2 regions of the Chimaeribacter sp. YP20170169 genome follow, and region 2 is predicted to be linked to the other one. Evidence: riboswitches for the same ligand, from Rfam matches in the RefSeq annotation. Region 2 holds a riboswitch; the other holds the start of a gene.

Region 1 (7,368 bases), 1.6 Mb from region 2:
CGCACACCACGCCAGCAATGGCGCTTTTTTCACCGCTGGCACGCCGCTGCCCATAAAAAAAGCCAGCGGAGGACCCGGCTGGCTGGTGAACACACCATTACTCAGAAAAGGGGAAGCCCGCCCACGGCGGACTTGCGGAATGCTGGCCTGCATGGTCGTCGCCCCGGCCATACGCACCGGATCGGCGCAGGATTGCTGAAGCTAAGTATCGGCGTAATATGGGGAAAGAAAAATGGCTCACCTTCTGCCAAGGAGTTCCCCTTTTATGCCGACATCCCGCCGCCAGCAGCAGTTTATCCGCCTGTGGCAACACTTCCACGGCGAACCGGCCGAGACCCGGCTGGCGGATCTGGCCACGCTGCTCAACTGCTCGCGCCGCCACGTCCGCTCGCTGCTCAATGCCATGCAACAGGCTGGCTGGTTAAGCTGGCAGGCCGAGGCGGGCCGCGGCCGCCGCTCCACCCTCACCTTCCTGCAATCCGGGCTGGCGTTGCAGCGCCAGCGGGCAGAGGAGCTGTTGGAACAGGGCAGCGCCGACCAACTGGTGCAGCTACTCGGCGACCGGCAGGTCGCGCGCCAGATGCTGCTGGGCCAGTTGGGGCGCAGCTTTCGTCAGGGGCGGCACCTGCTGCGGGTGCTCTACTACCGGCCGATGAGCAACCTGCTGCCCGGCTCGCCCCTGCGCCGCTCGGAGACCCATCTGGCGCGCCAGATCTTCAGTGGCCTGACGCGGATAAATGAGGAAAACGGGGAACTGGAGCCGGATCTGGCGCACCACTGGCAGGCGCTGACGCCGCTGCACTGGCGCTTTTATTTGCGCCCGGCCATCGCCTTCCACCACGGGCGGCCGCTGGAGATGCAGGATGTGATCGCCGCCCTGACGCGCGCCCAGCGCCTGCCGCTCTTCAACCATCTGGCGACCATCCGCTCGCCGACGCCGCACGTCATCGACATCACCCTGACCATGCCAGACCAGTGGCTGCCGTGGCTGCTCAGCAGCGTCAGCGCCATGATCCTGCCGCACGAGTGGCAGACGCTGCCCGGCTTCGCGCGCCACCCGGTCGGCACCGGCCCCTATGCGGTGGTGCGCAACCACCGCAGCCAGCTGCGTATCCGCGCCTTTGATGACTACTTTGGCTACCGCGCGCTGATTGATGAGGTCACCATCTGGGTGCAGCCGGAGCTGAGCGAGGAGCTGGTCTCCTCCGGCGTGCAGTTGCAGGCGGACGACACCGGCTCGCGCGAGCTGGAGAACCGGCTTGAGGAGGGGTGCTACTTCGTGCTGTTTGACCGGCGATCCGCCACCGCCGCCCGGCCAGAGGTGCGCGCCTGGCTGGCGGAGCTGCTCAACCCGGCGGCGCTGCTCAACCATGCCGAGCGCCGTTACCAGCGCTACTGGTCACCGGCACTCGGGCTGCTGCCGCGTTGGCACCACCGCACCCACCCGCCGCAGCCCGCCAAACCGGCTGGCCTGACGGCGCTGACCCTCACCTACTACCGCGATCACCCGGAGTTCGACGTCATCTGCCGCGCGCTACAACCGCTGTTGGCGGCGCAGGGCATCAGCCTGCGGGTGCAGGCGCTGGAGTATGCCCAGTGGCACGCCGGGGAAGCGCAGAGTGACCTGTGGCTCGGCAGTGTCAACTTCACGCTGCCGCTGGAGTATTCGCTGTTCGCCAGCCTCTACGAGCTACCGCTGCTGCACCACTGTCTGGAGGAGCCACCGGCGTCGCAGGCCGCCGCCTGGCGACAGCAGCAACTGCCGCTGGCGGAGTGGTGCCGTTCGCTGGTCGCCAGCCACCAGATCCACCCGCTGTTCCACCACTGGTTGCAGTTGCAGGGCCAGCGCAGTATGCGCGGCGTGCGGCTCAACACTCTCGGCTGGTTCGACTTCAAATCCGCTTGGTTCGCGCCGCCGGAGCCTTGACACGCCGCCCTTTCGCCCGCCGGAGTAAGCCTTTACAATGGCGCGTTCTCAACGGGGTGCGAAATGCTGGCGTCAGTTGCCGGCTTTGGCTGAGAGAGTCCCGTCGAACCTGATCCGGTTAATACCGGCGGAGGGATTTGAGAGTGCTTCCTGCTTGCTCAAACTCCTTTGCCACCCTTCTGCCAAGGAGCGCAAAGTGTTGAAAAAGATCGTGTCCTGCCTGCTGTTTATCTCTGCCTCGACGCTGGCTGCCCAGCCTGTCCTGACGGTATATACCTATGACTCCTTCGCCTCCGAGTGGGGCCCCGGCCCGGCGGTGAAAAAAGCCTTTGAGGCCCAGTGCCACTGTGAACTGAAATTCGTGCCGCTGGAGGATGGCGTCTCGCTGCTCAACCGGCTGCGGATGGAGGGCAAAAACAGCCCGGCGGACGTGGTGCTGGGGCTGGACAACAATCTGGTGCAGGCCGCCGCCCAGACCGGGCTGTTTGCGCCCTCGGGCGTTGACACCGCCGCGCTGAAGGTGCCGGGTGGCTGGCAGGACACCACCTTTGTGCCCTACGACTACGGCTACTTCGCGTTTGTCTACAACAAGCAGAAGCTGCAAAACCCGCCGACCAGCCTGCGCGAGCTGGTAGAGAGTGACCGCCCGCTGAAGGTGATCTATGAGGATCCGCGCACCAGTACGCCGGGGCTGGGGCTGCTGCTGTGGATGCAGAAGGTCTATGCCGATGACGCGCCAACGGCCTGGCAGAAGCTGGCGAAGAAGACCGTCACCGTCACCAAGGGCTGGAGCGAGGCCTACGGCCTGTTCCTGAAAGGAGAGGCGGATATGGTGCTGAGCTACACCACCTCACCGGCCTATCATCTGATTGAAGAGAAGAATGACGCCTACGCCGCCGCTGACTTCAGCGAGGGGCACTACCTCCAGGTGGAGGTAGCTGGCCAGCTGGCCGCCAGCCGCCAGCCGCAACTGGCGCAGCAGTTCATGAAGTTCATGCTCACCCCGGCATTCCAAAAAACCATCCCGGCCGGCAACTGGATGTACCCGGCCACCGACACCCCGCTGCCAGCGGGCTTCGAGAGCCTGACCGTGCCGAAAACCGCCCTGAGCTACAGCGCCGCTGACGTGGCCACCCACCGCGCCGACTGGATCCGGGCATGGCAAACCGCCGTCAGCCGCTGATCGCCAGCTGGCTGCTGCCGGGGCTGATCGCGGGCGGGCTGCTGCTGGCGGTGGCCGGGCTGGCGTTCGGCGCGCTGTGGCTGCATGCGCCAGTCGCCGACTGGCGGGCGCTGATGCAGGACAGCTACCTGTGGCATGTGGTGCGCTTCACCTTTATGCAGGCGCTACTGTCGGCGCTCTGCTCGGTGCTGCCAGCGCTGCCGCTGGCGCGCGCGCTGTTCCGCCGCCGCTTTCCCGGCCGCCGCCTGCTGCTGCGCCTGTGCGCCATGACGCTGGTGCTGCCGGTGCTGGTAGCAGTGTTCGGCCTGCTGAGCGTCTATGGTCGGCAGGGGTGGCTGGCCGCGCTCTGCGGCTGGCTCGGCCTGCCCTACGCCTTCTCACCCTACGGCTTACAGGGCATCCTACTGGCGCACGTCTTCTTTAACCTGCCGCTGGCGACCCGGTTGCTGTTGCAGTCGTTGGAGGGCATCCCGGTAGAGCAGCGCCAGCTGGCGGCGCAGCTAGGCATGAGCGGCTGGCAACAGTGGCACTTTGTTGAGTGGCCCGCGCTGCGGCGGCAACTGCTGCCCGCGGCGGCGCTGATCTTCATGCTCTGCTTTGCCAGCTTCGCCACCGTGCTGTCATTGGGCGGCGGGCCGCAGGCGACCACCATTGAACTGGCGATCTATCAGGCGCTGAGTTACGACTACGATCTGGGCCGGGCGGCGCTGCTGGCGCTGCTCCAGCTCGGCTGCTGTCTGGGGCTGGTGCTGCTGAGCCAGCGCCTTAACCGGGCGCTACCGGGCGGCCACACGCAAGCGGTGCAGTGGCGCAACCCGCAGGACAGTTGGTCGGCGCGGCTGCTGGATGGCGGGCTGATTGCGCTGGCGCTGCTGCTGATTTTGCCGCCGCTGCTGGCGGTGGTGGCCGATGGCCTCAACCCGGCGCTGCCAGCGGTGCTGCAACAGCCCGCGCTGTGGCAGGCGCTGTTCACCTCGCTGCGCATCGCGCTGGGTGCCGGGCTGATCTGCCTGCTGCTCGCCATGATGCTGCTGTGGAGCAGCCGTGAGTTGCGCCTGCGCCAGCAGCGGGGCCATGCACAGGCGCTGGAACTGAGCGGCATGGTGATCCTGGCGATGCCGGGCATCGTGCTGGCGACTGGCTTCTTCCTGCTGATGAGCGCCACCACCGGGCTGCCGCAGTCGGCGTGGGGGCTGGTGATGCTCACCAATGCGCTGATGGCGGTGCCCTACGCGCTGAAGGTGCTGGACAACCCGATGCGCGATCTGGCGGAGCGCTACAACCCGCTCTGCCGCGCCCTCGGCATGGGCGGCTGGCAGCGCCTGCGCTGGGTGGAGCTGAGCGCGCTGCGCCGACCGCTGGCACAGGCACTGGCCTTCGCCAGCGTGCTGTCGATGGGCGATTTTGGCGTGGTGGCGCTGTTTGGCAACGAGCAGTTCCGCACCCTGCCCTTCTACCTCTACCAGCAGATGGGAGCCTACCGCAGTCAGGCGGGCGCGGTCACCGCGCTGCTGTTGCTGCTGCTCTGCTTCCTGCTGTTTACCCTGATTGAACGCCTACCGGAACGCCGCGATGCCCGAACCGATACTGACGCTGGATAACATCACCTACCTCTATGAGCATCTGCCGATGCGCTTTGATCTGGCGCTGGCCGCGGGCGAGCGCGTGGCGATCCTCGGCCCCAGCGGCGCGGGCAAGAGCACGCTGCTGGGACTAATTGCCGGCTTCCTGGCGCCAAGCAGCGGCACGCTGCGCATTGCCGGTGACGACCACACCCGCACGCCGCCCGCGCGGCGGCCGGTGTCGATGCTGTTTCAGGAGAACAACCTGTTTGCCCATTTAACGGTGCGGCAGAATCTGGGGCTGGGGCTGCACCCCGGCCTGAAGCTGGACGCCGCGCAGCAGCGCGCGCTGGTGGAGATTGCCGATCAAGTCGGGCTAGGCGACTGTCTGGATCGCCTGCCGGGGCAGCTCTCCGGCGGCCAGCGGCAGCGGTGGCGCTGGCGCGCTGCCTGTTGCGCAGCCAGCCGCTGCTGCTGCTGGATGAGCCGTTCTCGGCGCTCGATCCGGCCCTGCGCAGTGACATGCTGACCCTGCTGGATGAGGTGTGCCGCCGCCGGGGGCTGACGCTGCTGATGGTGTCACATAATCTGGATGACGCGGCGCGCATTGCGGCGCGCACGCTGCTGGTGGTGGACGGGCGGCTCTACTATGACGGCCCGACGGCGGCGCTGCTCGACGGCAGCGCCAAAGAGGCGGCGGTGCTCGGCATCGGCCGTTAGAAGGCCATCACCTGCCACAGCAGGTGGCGGTAGACCGGCATCAGCGGGTGGCGCACCAGTACCACCAGTGCTACCAGCGCCGCGACAGCCGCCAGTATGCAGGCCCAGCGCAGGCGGCCCAGAGGCAGGTAACGTGACAGCCAGTCGGCGCTGCGCTTCCCTTCACGGAACCAGCGCCAGCCAAGCCAGCCGGCCAGCCACACCAGCACAAAGGCCGTCAGCAGCAGCCAGCGGAAGTGCGCCACCTCCGCGCCCGCCGGGATGCCAATCGCCACCCCCGCCAGAATGCCCGGCAGGAAGTAGACCGGCGGCCACGTCAGGCAGCCAAGGACATTGGGCAGCGCGAACTTCAGCGGCTTCAGATCCAGCATCCCGGCCACCAGCGGCACCAGCGGCCGAGTCGGGCCGATAAAGCGGCCGACAAGTACCGTGGCGAAACTGTGCTGGTGCAGCGCGTGGCTGGTTTTGCTCATCAGCGACTTGTGCTTTTTCAGGAACGACCAGCGGTGCAGCGGCTTCTTGAAGCGGTGGCCGATGTAGTAGGAGATCCAGTCACCGGCGAAGCAGCCGATGATCCCCGCCGCCCAGGCCTCGTAGAAGTTGACCTGCCCGCTGCCGATAAAGGCGCCGAGCGTCGCCATCATCACCGTGCCCGGCAACAGCAGCCCCACCAGCGCCAGCGACTCCAAAAAGGTCACCAGCAACACTGCGGCCAGTGAGAACGCAACAGATTGGGTAATCAGATGTTCAATGTAGGATTCCATAAATTCCAACGCGTTTTCCGGCTTAATTCATCATTTTGGCGTTGAATTGTTATCGCCGTCATTAATACAGTCAATGAATGAATTGTATGTGGTTTTGGCAGAAGCGGCGGCGGTTGGACAGCGCCGGATGAAAAACCGATACTGATCGCCCGCTCTCCGGCCGCAAGAAGGTAGCCCATGACCCCAGCCCGCCAGGGTTTTATCCTGACCCGCCACTGGCGCGACACCCCCGTCGGCACCGAACTTGAGTTCTGGCTGGCGACCGATGATGGCCCGCAGCGCGTGCTCCTGCCGCCGCAAACCGCCGTGGCCTTCCTGCCCGTGGAGCAGCAGGCGCGCGCCGAGGCGCTGCTGCGCGGTGAGCCAGGCGCGGTGCTGCGCCCGGTCAACCTCCAGGACTTCCGCCACCGGCCGCAGCTCGGCCTCTACTGCCCGCAGTACCGCCAGCTGACGCGGCTGGAGAGGCAGTTCCGCGAGCAGGGTTTGTCGCTGTATGAGGCGGACATCCGCCCGCCGGAGCGCTTCCTGATGGAGCGCTTCATCACCGCGCCGGTCTGGTTCAGCGGCGAGCCGGCCGCTGACGGCAGCCTGCGCCAGACGCGGATGAAACCGGCGGAGGGCTACCGCCCGCCGCTGAAACTCGCCTCCATTGATATCGAAACCAGCGGCAGCGGCGAACTCTACTGCATCGGCATTGAGGGGTGCGGCGAGAGACAGGTCTACATGCTCGGGCCAGAGAGCGGCCCGCCCACACAGGTCGATTTCGCGCTGGAGTATGTCGCCAGCCGCCCGCTGCTGCTGGAGCGGCTCAACGAATGGCTGGCGCGCCACGATCCGGATGCGATCATCGGCTGGAACGTGGTGCAGTTCGACCTACGGGTATTGCAGAAGCACGCCGACCGCTACGGCATCCCGCTGCGGCTGGGCCGTGGCGGCGCGCCGCTGGAGTGGCGCGAGCATCCCTTCAAGCAGGGGCACTACTTCGCCTCGGCGGCCGGGCGGCTGCTCATCGACGGCATTGAGGCGCTGAAATCGGCATTCTGGAGCTTCCCCTCCTTCAGCGTGGAGTCGGTGTCGCAAACCCTGCTCGGTGAGGGCAAGGCGATCGACAACCCCTACCAGCGGCTGGCGGAGATTGAGCAGCGCTTTCGCAGCGACAAGCCAGCGCTGGCACGCTACAACCTGAAGGATTGCGAACTGGTGACGCGCATC
Region 2 (7,368 bases):
AGCTGAGCCGCACCGGGCTGGGGCTGGTGGCGGTGTGTGACGCCGCGCACCGGGTGCTGGGGGTATTTACCGATGGCGATTTGCGCCGCTGGCTGGTGGCCGGCCATGCGCTTCAGGATCCGCTGTGGCCAGCGGTCACCCGTCCCGGCTTCCTGCTGCCGGCGCAGTGGCGCGCCGGCGAGGCGCTGGAGGCGCTGCACGCCAACCACCTGAGCGCTGCCCCGGTGGTGGACGTCAATGGCACGCTGGTGGGCGCGCTGAACCTGCATGACCTGCATCAGGCCGGCATCGGCTGACGCCGACCTTTTCCAATCAGGCCGCGCTTACCACCAGTGGTGGAAGTGATGCACTGGGCCGATGCCGCTGCCCACCTCGAGGCTATCGGCCTGCTCCAGCGCCCGTTGCAGGTAGGCTTTTGCCAGCGGGACGGTATCCACCCAGCCGGTATGGCGCGGGCGCAACGCCGCCAACGCCGCCGACAGGGTGCAGCCGGTGCCGTGGGTATGGCGCGTCGCCACCCGCGGCGCGCTGAAGCGCCACTCGCCGTCACGGCTGAACAGCCAGTCCGGGCTATCCTGCTCGCTCAGGTGGCCACCCTTCATCAGCACCGCCTGACAGCCCAGTTCCAGCAACCCGCGCCCCTGCTGGCGCATCTCCTCCTCATTGCGTGCCTGATCGCAGGCCAGCAGCGCCGCCGCCTCCGGCAGGTTCGGCGTGATTAACGAGACCTGCGGCAACAGGCAGCGGCGGATCGCCTCCACCGCCTCCGGGGCTAGCAAGGGATCACCGCTCTTCGCCAGCATCACCGTATCCAGCACCACGTGCGGCACCCGGTAGTGCGCCAGCCGCTCCGCCACCGTCTCTACGACGTCACTGTTGGCCAGCATACCGATTTTCGCGCTGTCGATGCGCACGTCGCTGAGCACCGAGTCGAGCTGCGCCGCCACAAAATCGGGTTCGATGCGGTAGACCGACTGCACGCCGTGGGTGTTCTGCGCCACCAGTGCGGTGATGACGCTAGTGCCATAGGCTCCCAGCGCGGAGAAGGCTTTCAGGTCAGCCTGGATGCCCGCGCCGCCGCTCGGGTCGGTGCCAGCGATGGTCAGGGCGTTAATGCGGGTCATGGGCGCGCCTCCCCAACCTGTTGCCACAGCGCATCCAGCAGGTGCGGCAGCAGCGTGCCCGGCCCAGCGGCCTGCGCGGCCGCGCGCTCCCCGGCGCGCGCCATCAGCGCACAGGCGGCCGCGACATGATCCAGCCGCCGCCCCTCCAGCGCAGTAAAGCCCGCCACCAGCGCCGACAGCGCACAGCCGGTGCCCACCACCCGCGTCAGCAGCGCATCGCCCCCGCCACCGCCCACGTCTGGCGGCCATCGGTGATGTAATCCACCGCGCCGGTTACCGCCACGATCGCACCGCACTGCTGCGCCAGCGCCTGCGCCGCCGGTAGCGCCCGCAGCGAGTCGTCGCCGCTGTCCACGCCGCGCCCCAGCGCCGGTTGGCCCGCCAGTGCCAGTACCTCCGAGGCATTGGCGCGGATCGCCGCTGGGCGCAGGTCAAGCAGCCGACGGGCAAAGTCTGTGCGGTAGGTGAGCGCGCCGACCGCCACCGGATCGAGCGTCCAGGGCGTACTGGCAGCGTTGGCGCTGTCGATAGCCGCCAACATGCTCTCCGCGCGGGCGTGGTTCAACGTACCGAGGTTGATCAGCAGCGCATCGGCCAGCGCGCTGAACTGCGCCGCCTCCTGTGGCTCCACCACCATCGCGGGCGACGCGCCGACGGCCAGCAACATATTGGCGGTAACGGACTGCACCACCTCATTGGTCAGGCAGTGCACCAGCGGTGCACGGTGCGACAGCACGCGCCACGAGGCATCAGCAAGATCGGCGGGCAGCGCCGGCAGGGTGGGATCGGTAGGGGACAGCATGGGCATTCTCCTTACCGGCGTGAAAGAAGGGGGTGCCGGCAAGGCATCCTGACTTCCCTACGCTGGCATTATCCAGTTCAGGTAATACGGGTATTTCTCAGCCTTCACCAGGAAGGGCACCCCGAGTCATTGGTCGCTGTTATACAGCGCATCCAGCATAAGCAACCCGCCGATAAGTTGCAAATAACTTCGGGGGCTTATGATTAGTATAATTATATTTTGCGTTATTTTTAATCTGAAAAACGTTGATTCAAGTCATGACAAATTTCACACGGAAAGAATATTTTTTACCCTTTCTGATATTAAGGGATAAATTAATGCGTGGTGAAATAACGTATCAAGGTGAAATAGTCGGGCCTGAATTAGCGCAGCAGCTGCTATCTTATAATACCCATAACCGGATGCTCTCCGAATCGCATATTGAGACACTGGCAGATTTAATGAAGCGCGGGCTATGGAAAAGGAATGCCCAACCGGTTCAATTTATTGGCACACCTGATAACCCTATTCGCTGTATTGATGGGCAGCATCGTCTCCATGCAATTGTCAAAGCTGGCGTAGACGTCTATATGACGTTGGCCTTCAATGTGCCAGAAGAGTCTGCTGACACCATTGATAATGGCAAGCGCCGTACACATGGCGATCACATCTTTTTCCGCGTACCGGGCATTAAACCTGGGCCGGCGAAAGAGATTGGCGTCATTGTGCCTACCCTTATCCTTTACGAACGCCCCACCATTGTGCAGTGGAGCCAGAGCGGCCAAATGGCCATGAAAGGTGCCTCTTCAGCAGAGGTGGTCAATTATGTACAGAAGCACAAAGAGGAGTTATTGGCCGCCTACGAGTGGGTGGATAAACACTGTTTCCCTACCCGTAAATCACTCCGTTCCCGTTCAGAGATGATGCTTATTCGGGTATTAACCCGACGGGTGGATCCCGCAGCCTCAGACAGCTTCTGCTCTCAAATCTATGGGGGCGTCAATTTGCAGCCTGAGACTATCGAGAAGGTCATATATTCATGGCTGCTTGATATGATGATGAAAGAGGAAGAGAAACATGCAACACCACATATACGCTACACTATGGCTAAGGCGTGGAATAAAATCCGATTCGGTAATAATAAGAATCTTAAATTACGACACCTGATCTATAAAGAGGGCGAGCCTGCCCAACGATTCAAATGAGCCTATCGCCTTCCCTAAAGAGAGAAGGCATTTACCTATTTTCTTTCCCCTATAAAAGCGCCCGGCGGGCGCTTAGGGTTTGGCTTTTTTCTTCTTCCCTTTGTCAGGGGTTTTGATGGTCTCGGTGACGGTGGTTTTTGGCCGCCGCTTGGCCTCTTCCGGATCAACGAACTGGCCGGTCTCGGTGTCACGCACTACTTTACGCTCGTCCATAATGTCCTCACTGTGCAGGATGGTAAGCTAAGGCTATTGCCCTGCCCCCTTCCCCGCAAGCCCGCGCGGCTCACAACGTGTGATTTATCTATTTATAATCAATAAATTATCTGCATTTATCCACTTAGCTTATCAGGCGGGCGCATGAAGGTGCCGGCGGCGTGTACTAAGCTGAAGATAGCCCCAAGGCTTTGGTTCACGCTATACAAGGAGTTTTGATGATCATTCGCCCCTATCAGGAGGCAGACCGCCCCTTCCTACGCACCCTCTATCTCGCGGCCCGCAAGCAGGCCTGGCCCTGGCTGGAGAGCCGCGACTGGCGACTGGAGGATTTTGACCGGGCGGTGCTGGGCGAGACCGTGCTGGTGGCGGAGCACGAGGGGCGTCCGGTGGGGTTTGCCTCACTGTTTGAGGCCGAGAACTTCCTGCATAACTTGTTCGTCGCCCCAGAGGCACAGGGGCAAGGAGCCGGGCTGGCGCTGCTCCAGGCGGCGCAGGAGACTTTTACCAGTACGGGCGCGCTGAAGTGTCTGGTGCGCAACACTGACGCGTTGGCGTTCTATTGTCGGCATGGCTGGCATAAGGTGAGCCGTGGTACGGCACCGAATGGGGAGTATTTTCTGCTGCACTACCCTGTGACGCGCTAAAAGCGCAAGCGGGGTCAGGACGTGATACGGCAGGTTTTCCGGGAGGATGGCCTGACTCGAAAAACCTGCCGCATCGTGGGTTGCTGAATAATCCTCTGGGGAGCGACTGGCCGGTCACGGCTGGTGCCTAAAAACTCCCCCTTAAGCAGGGTCCCTTGCGGTGTCTGGCATAGTGTCAGGCGATGGCCTGTCCTATGTAATAAAACGCTTTCCTGGTATACGTTATCTTTTTTAGGGTTAATAAAACTATCCAATCCTCAACCTGATATATGACGTATTATCGGCTCCGGCGCCCGCTGTACGGGGTGTGACTCTTCGCTGGAGATGCTAATGATATTGCCACAGTGCACACAGTACTGAACCTTAATGATGGTGTTGCCACTCTGGCTATCCTTAATGCTTTTTACCTGGGTTTGATAATCCTCGCCACTTGCCAGACACTCAGGACAGACTTCATTGCTGTCTTCATCATTTGAATTTTCGTTCACATTCCCTCCACATTTTGTTAGCAAATACTAACAAGCCTAGCAGCGATTACAGATGATGTGAAACCCCTAAACCGGGCTGCAACCCCCGCCGTGCCTGATTTTTAGGCGATTCAGCCGGTTATCCTACCGACTTCAGATTATTCGGATTTTGCTTTCACCAATTTGGGCAAAGTGAGCAAGCGGTTTAAGTGAGAGCGCAACAAAACGACATCCGATGACACGATCTGCTCAAAGTCCGTCTCTGCCGAAACAATTGCTTGGTTAATTGTTTGCGAGACATTTTCCGCCAGCACCCGGTCCACTGTCAGGATCAAGGCAGCCAACACCAGCGATTGTGCCTCGACCTGCGCCGTCAAATCTTTGGTTTCCACCTCGATTTTTGACATTTTGATCAGGACATCTGCAACCAGATTTTTCATCGTCACCTCACAATGGCTTATTAATTGACCCTAGCACCCTCCCCGCCCGGCCGGGCGCGTTCTGTCCATCCATGAGACATAGTTTGAGATTTGATGTGTTTGGTGAGGGGTCAGATGAGAGGCGTGAGAAGTTGTGAGCAGTGGGCATAAAAAACCCCTGCCTGGGCAGGGGTTTTGGAGGGGTGGTCAGGCGGGGGTTATTCCCACTCAATCGTTGCCGGTGGTTTGCCGGAGATGTCGTAGACCACGCGGGAGATGCCGTTGACTTCGTTGATGATGCGGTTGGAGACGCGGCCGAGGAAGTCGTACGGCAGGTGCGCCCAGTGCGCGGTCATGAAGTCGATGGTCTCGACCGCACGCAGGGAGACAACCCAGTCATATTTGCGGCCATCGCCCATTACGCCGACGGAGCGCACCGGCAGGAACACCGTGAAGGCCTGGCTGACCTTGTTGTAGAGGTCGGCTTTGTGCAGCTCTTCGATGAAGATGGCGTCCGCGCGGCGCAGCAGGTCGCAGTACTCCTTCTTCACTTCACCCAGCACGCGCACGCCGAGGCCTGGGCCTGGGAACGGGTGGCGGTAGAGCATGTCGTACGGCAGGCCCAGCTCCAGGCCGATCTTGCGCACTTCGTCCTTGAACAGCTCTTTCAGCGGCTCGACCAGACCCAGCTTCATCTCTTTCGGCAGGCCGCCAACGTTGTGGTGCGACTTGATGACGTGCGCCTTGCCAGTGGCAGAGGCGGCAGACTCAATCACATCCGGGTAGATGGTGCCCTGCGCCAGCCACTTGAACTCTTCGTGCTTGCTCGCCTCTTCGTCGAACACCTCAACGAACACGCGGCCGATGGTCTTGCGCTTGGCTTCTGGGTCGTTAATGCCTGCCAGCGCCGACAGGAAGCGATCTTCGGCCGGTACGTGCACGATGTTCAGGCCGAAGTGGTCGCCGAACATCTCCAGCACCTGATCCGCTTCGTTCAGGCGCAGCAGGCCGTTGTCAACGAAGACGCAGGTCAGGCGGTCGCCGATGGCGCGGTGCAGCAGCAGCGCGGTCACGGAGGAGTCCACGCCGCCGGAGAGGCCCAGAATCACCTGATCGTCGCCGATCTGCTGCTTCAGGCGTTCCACCGTATCCTCGATGATCGAGGCTGGCGTCCAGAGGGCCTCACAGCCGCAGATGTCCAGCACGAAACGCTCCAGCATACGCTGGCCCTGACGGGTGTGGGTCACTTCCGGGTGGAACTGTACGCCGTAGAAACGCTTCTCCTCGTTCGCCATGATGGCAAACGGGCAGGTGTCGGTGCTGGCAACGGTAACGAAGTCAGACGGGATGGCGGTGACTTTGTCGCCGTGGCTCATCCAGACGTCCAGCAGCGGCTGGCCGGTCGGGCTGAGGGAGTCCTGGATGTCACGGATCAACTCGCTCTGTGCCTGAATCTCCACCTGCGCGTAGCCGAACTCGCGCTCGTTGGAGCCTTCTACGTGGCCGCCGAGTTGCATCGCCATGGTCTGCATGCCATAGCAGACGCCGAACACCGGCACGCCAGCGTTGAAAACGTACTCTGGCGCGCGCGGGCTGTTCTCTGCCGTGGTGCTCTCCGGGCTGCCGGAGAGGATGATGCCGCTTGGGTTGAAGTCGCGGATCTGCGCTTCAGTGACGTCCCATGCCCACAGTTCACAATAGACGCCGATCTCACGGACGCGGCGCGCAACCAACTGGGTGTACTGAGAACCAAAATCCAGGATCAGGATACGATGCTTATGGATATTTTTTGACATGTGAGACGAATTCCAAACAAGAAAAAGAAAATAGCAGGCGGTGGCCCCAGGCCGCCGCCGTGATCATCAGCCCATGCGGTAGTTCGGTGACTCTTTGGTGATGGTCACATCGTGCACGTGGCTCTCCTGGATGCCGGCGCCGCTGATGCGGACAAACTCGGCCTTGGTGCGCAGCGCCTCAATGGTCGGGCAACCGGTCAGGCCCATGCAGGAGCGCAGGCCGCCCATCTGCTGGTGGACAATCGCCTTCAGCATCCCTTTGTAGGCCACGCGGCCTTCGATCCCTTCTGGCACCAGCTTGTCAGCGGCGTTGTCGGTCTGGAAGTAGCGGTCGGAGGAGCCTTTGGACATCGCGCCCAGCGAGCCCATGCCGCGGTAGGATTTGAAGGAGCGGCCCTGATAGAGTTCGATCTCGCCAGGGGACTCTTCGGTGCCGGCCAGCATCGAGCCGACCATCACGCAGGAGGCGCCCGCGGCCAGTGCTTTTGCGATGTCACCGGAGAAGCGGATGCCGCCGTCGGCAATCACCGGGATGCCGGTGCCTTCCAGCGCTTCCACTGCGTCCGCGATGGCGGTGATCTGCGGCACGCCCACGCCGGTCACGATGCGGGTGGTACAGATGGAGCCGGGGCCGATGCCCACTTTCACGGCGCTGACGCCCGCTTCCACCAGCGCTTTCGCGCCCGCGGCGGTGGCGACGTTGCCGCCCACGATCT

The links. A riboswitch is a leader RNA that binds a small molecule or an ion and turns the genes downstream of it on or off. The one in region 2 is predicted to bind thiamine pyrophosphate.
Region 1: it holds a riboswitch for thiamine pyrophosphate, as region 2 does, so the genes downstream of both, thiB (thiamine ABC transporter substrate binding subunit) here and thiM (hydroxyethylthiazole kinase) in region 2, are expected to answer to the same signal.

The regions. Positions count from the first base shown of each region.
Region 1 covers NZ_CP176824.1:3,208,345-3,215,712, forward strand. The annotation lists gene sgrR (HTH-type transcriptional regulator SgrR) at 266-1,927, shown strand; TPP riboswitch at 1,970-2,081, shown strand; gene thiB (thiamine ABC transporter substrate binding subunit) at 2,124-3,110, shown strand; gene thiP (thiamine/thiamine pyrophosphate ABC transporter permease ThiP) at 3,086-4,711, shown strand; partial or broken gene thiQ (thiamine ABC transporter ATP-binding protein ThiQ) at 4,695-5,392, shown strand; gene ACK3SD_RS14665 (DedA family protein) at 5,389-6,156, opposite strand; gene ACK3SD_RS14670 (DNA polymerase II) at 6,334-7,368, shown strand, end outside.
Region 2 covers NZ_CP176824.1:927,185-934,552, reverse strand. The annotation lists gene gutQ (arabinose-5-phosphate isomerase GutQ) at 1-296, shown strand, start outside; gene thiD (bifunctional hydroxymethylpyrimidine kinase/phosphomethylpyrimidine kinase) at 324-1,124, opposite strand; partial or broken gene thiM (hydroxyethylthiazole kinase) at 1,121-1,926, opposite strand; TPP riboswitch at 1,964-2,060, opposite strand; gene ACK3SD_RS04280 (hypothetical protein) at 2,244-3,110, shown strand; gene ACK3SD_RS04275 (hypothetical protein) at 3,183-3,323, opposite strand; gene ACK3SD_RS04270 (GNAT family N-acetyltransferase) at 3,542-3,970, shown strand; gene iraP (anti-adapter protein IraP) at 4,596-4,877, opposite strand; gene guaA (glutamine-hydrolyzing GMP synthase) at 5,075-6,652, opposite strand; gene guaB (IMP dehydrogenase) at 6,719-7,368, opposite strand, start outside.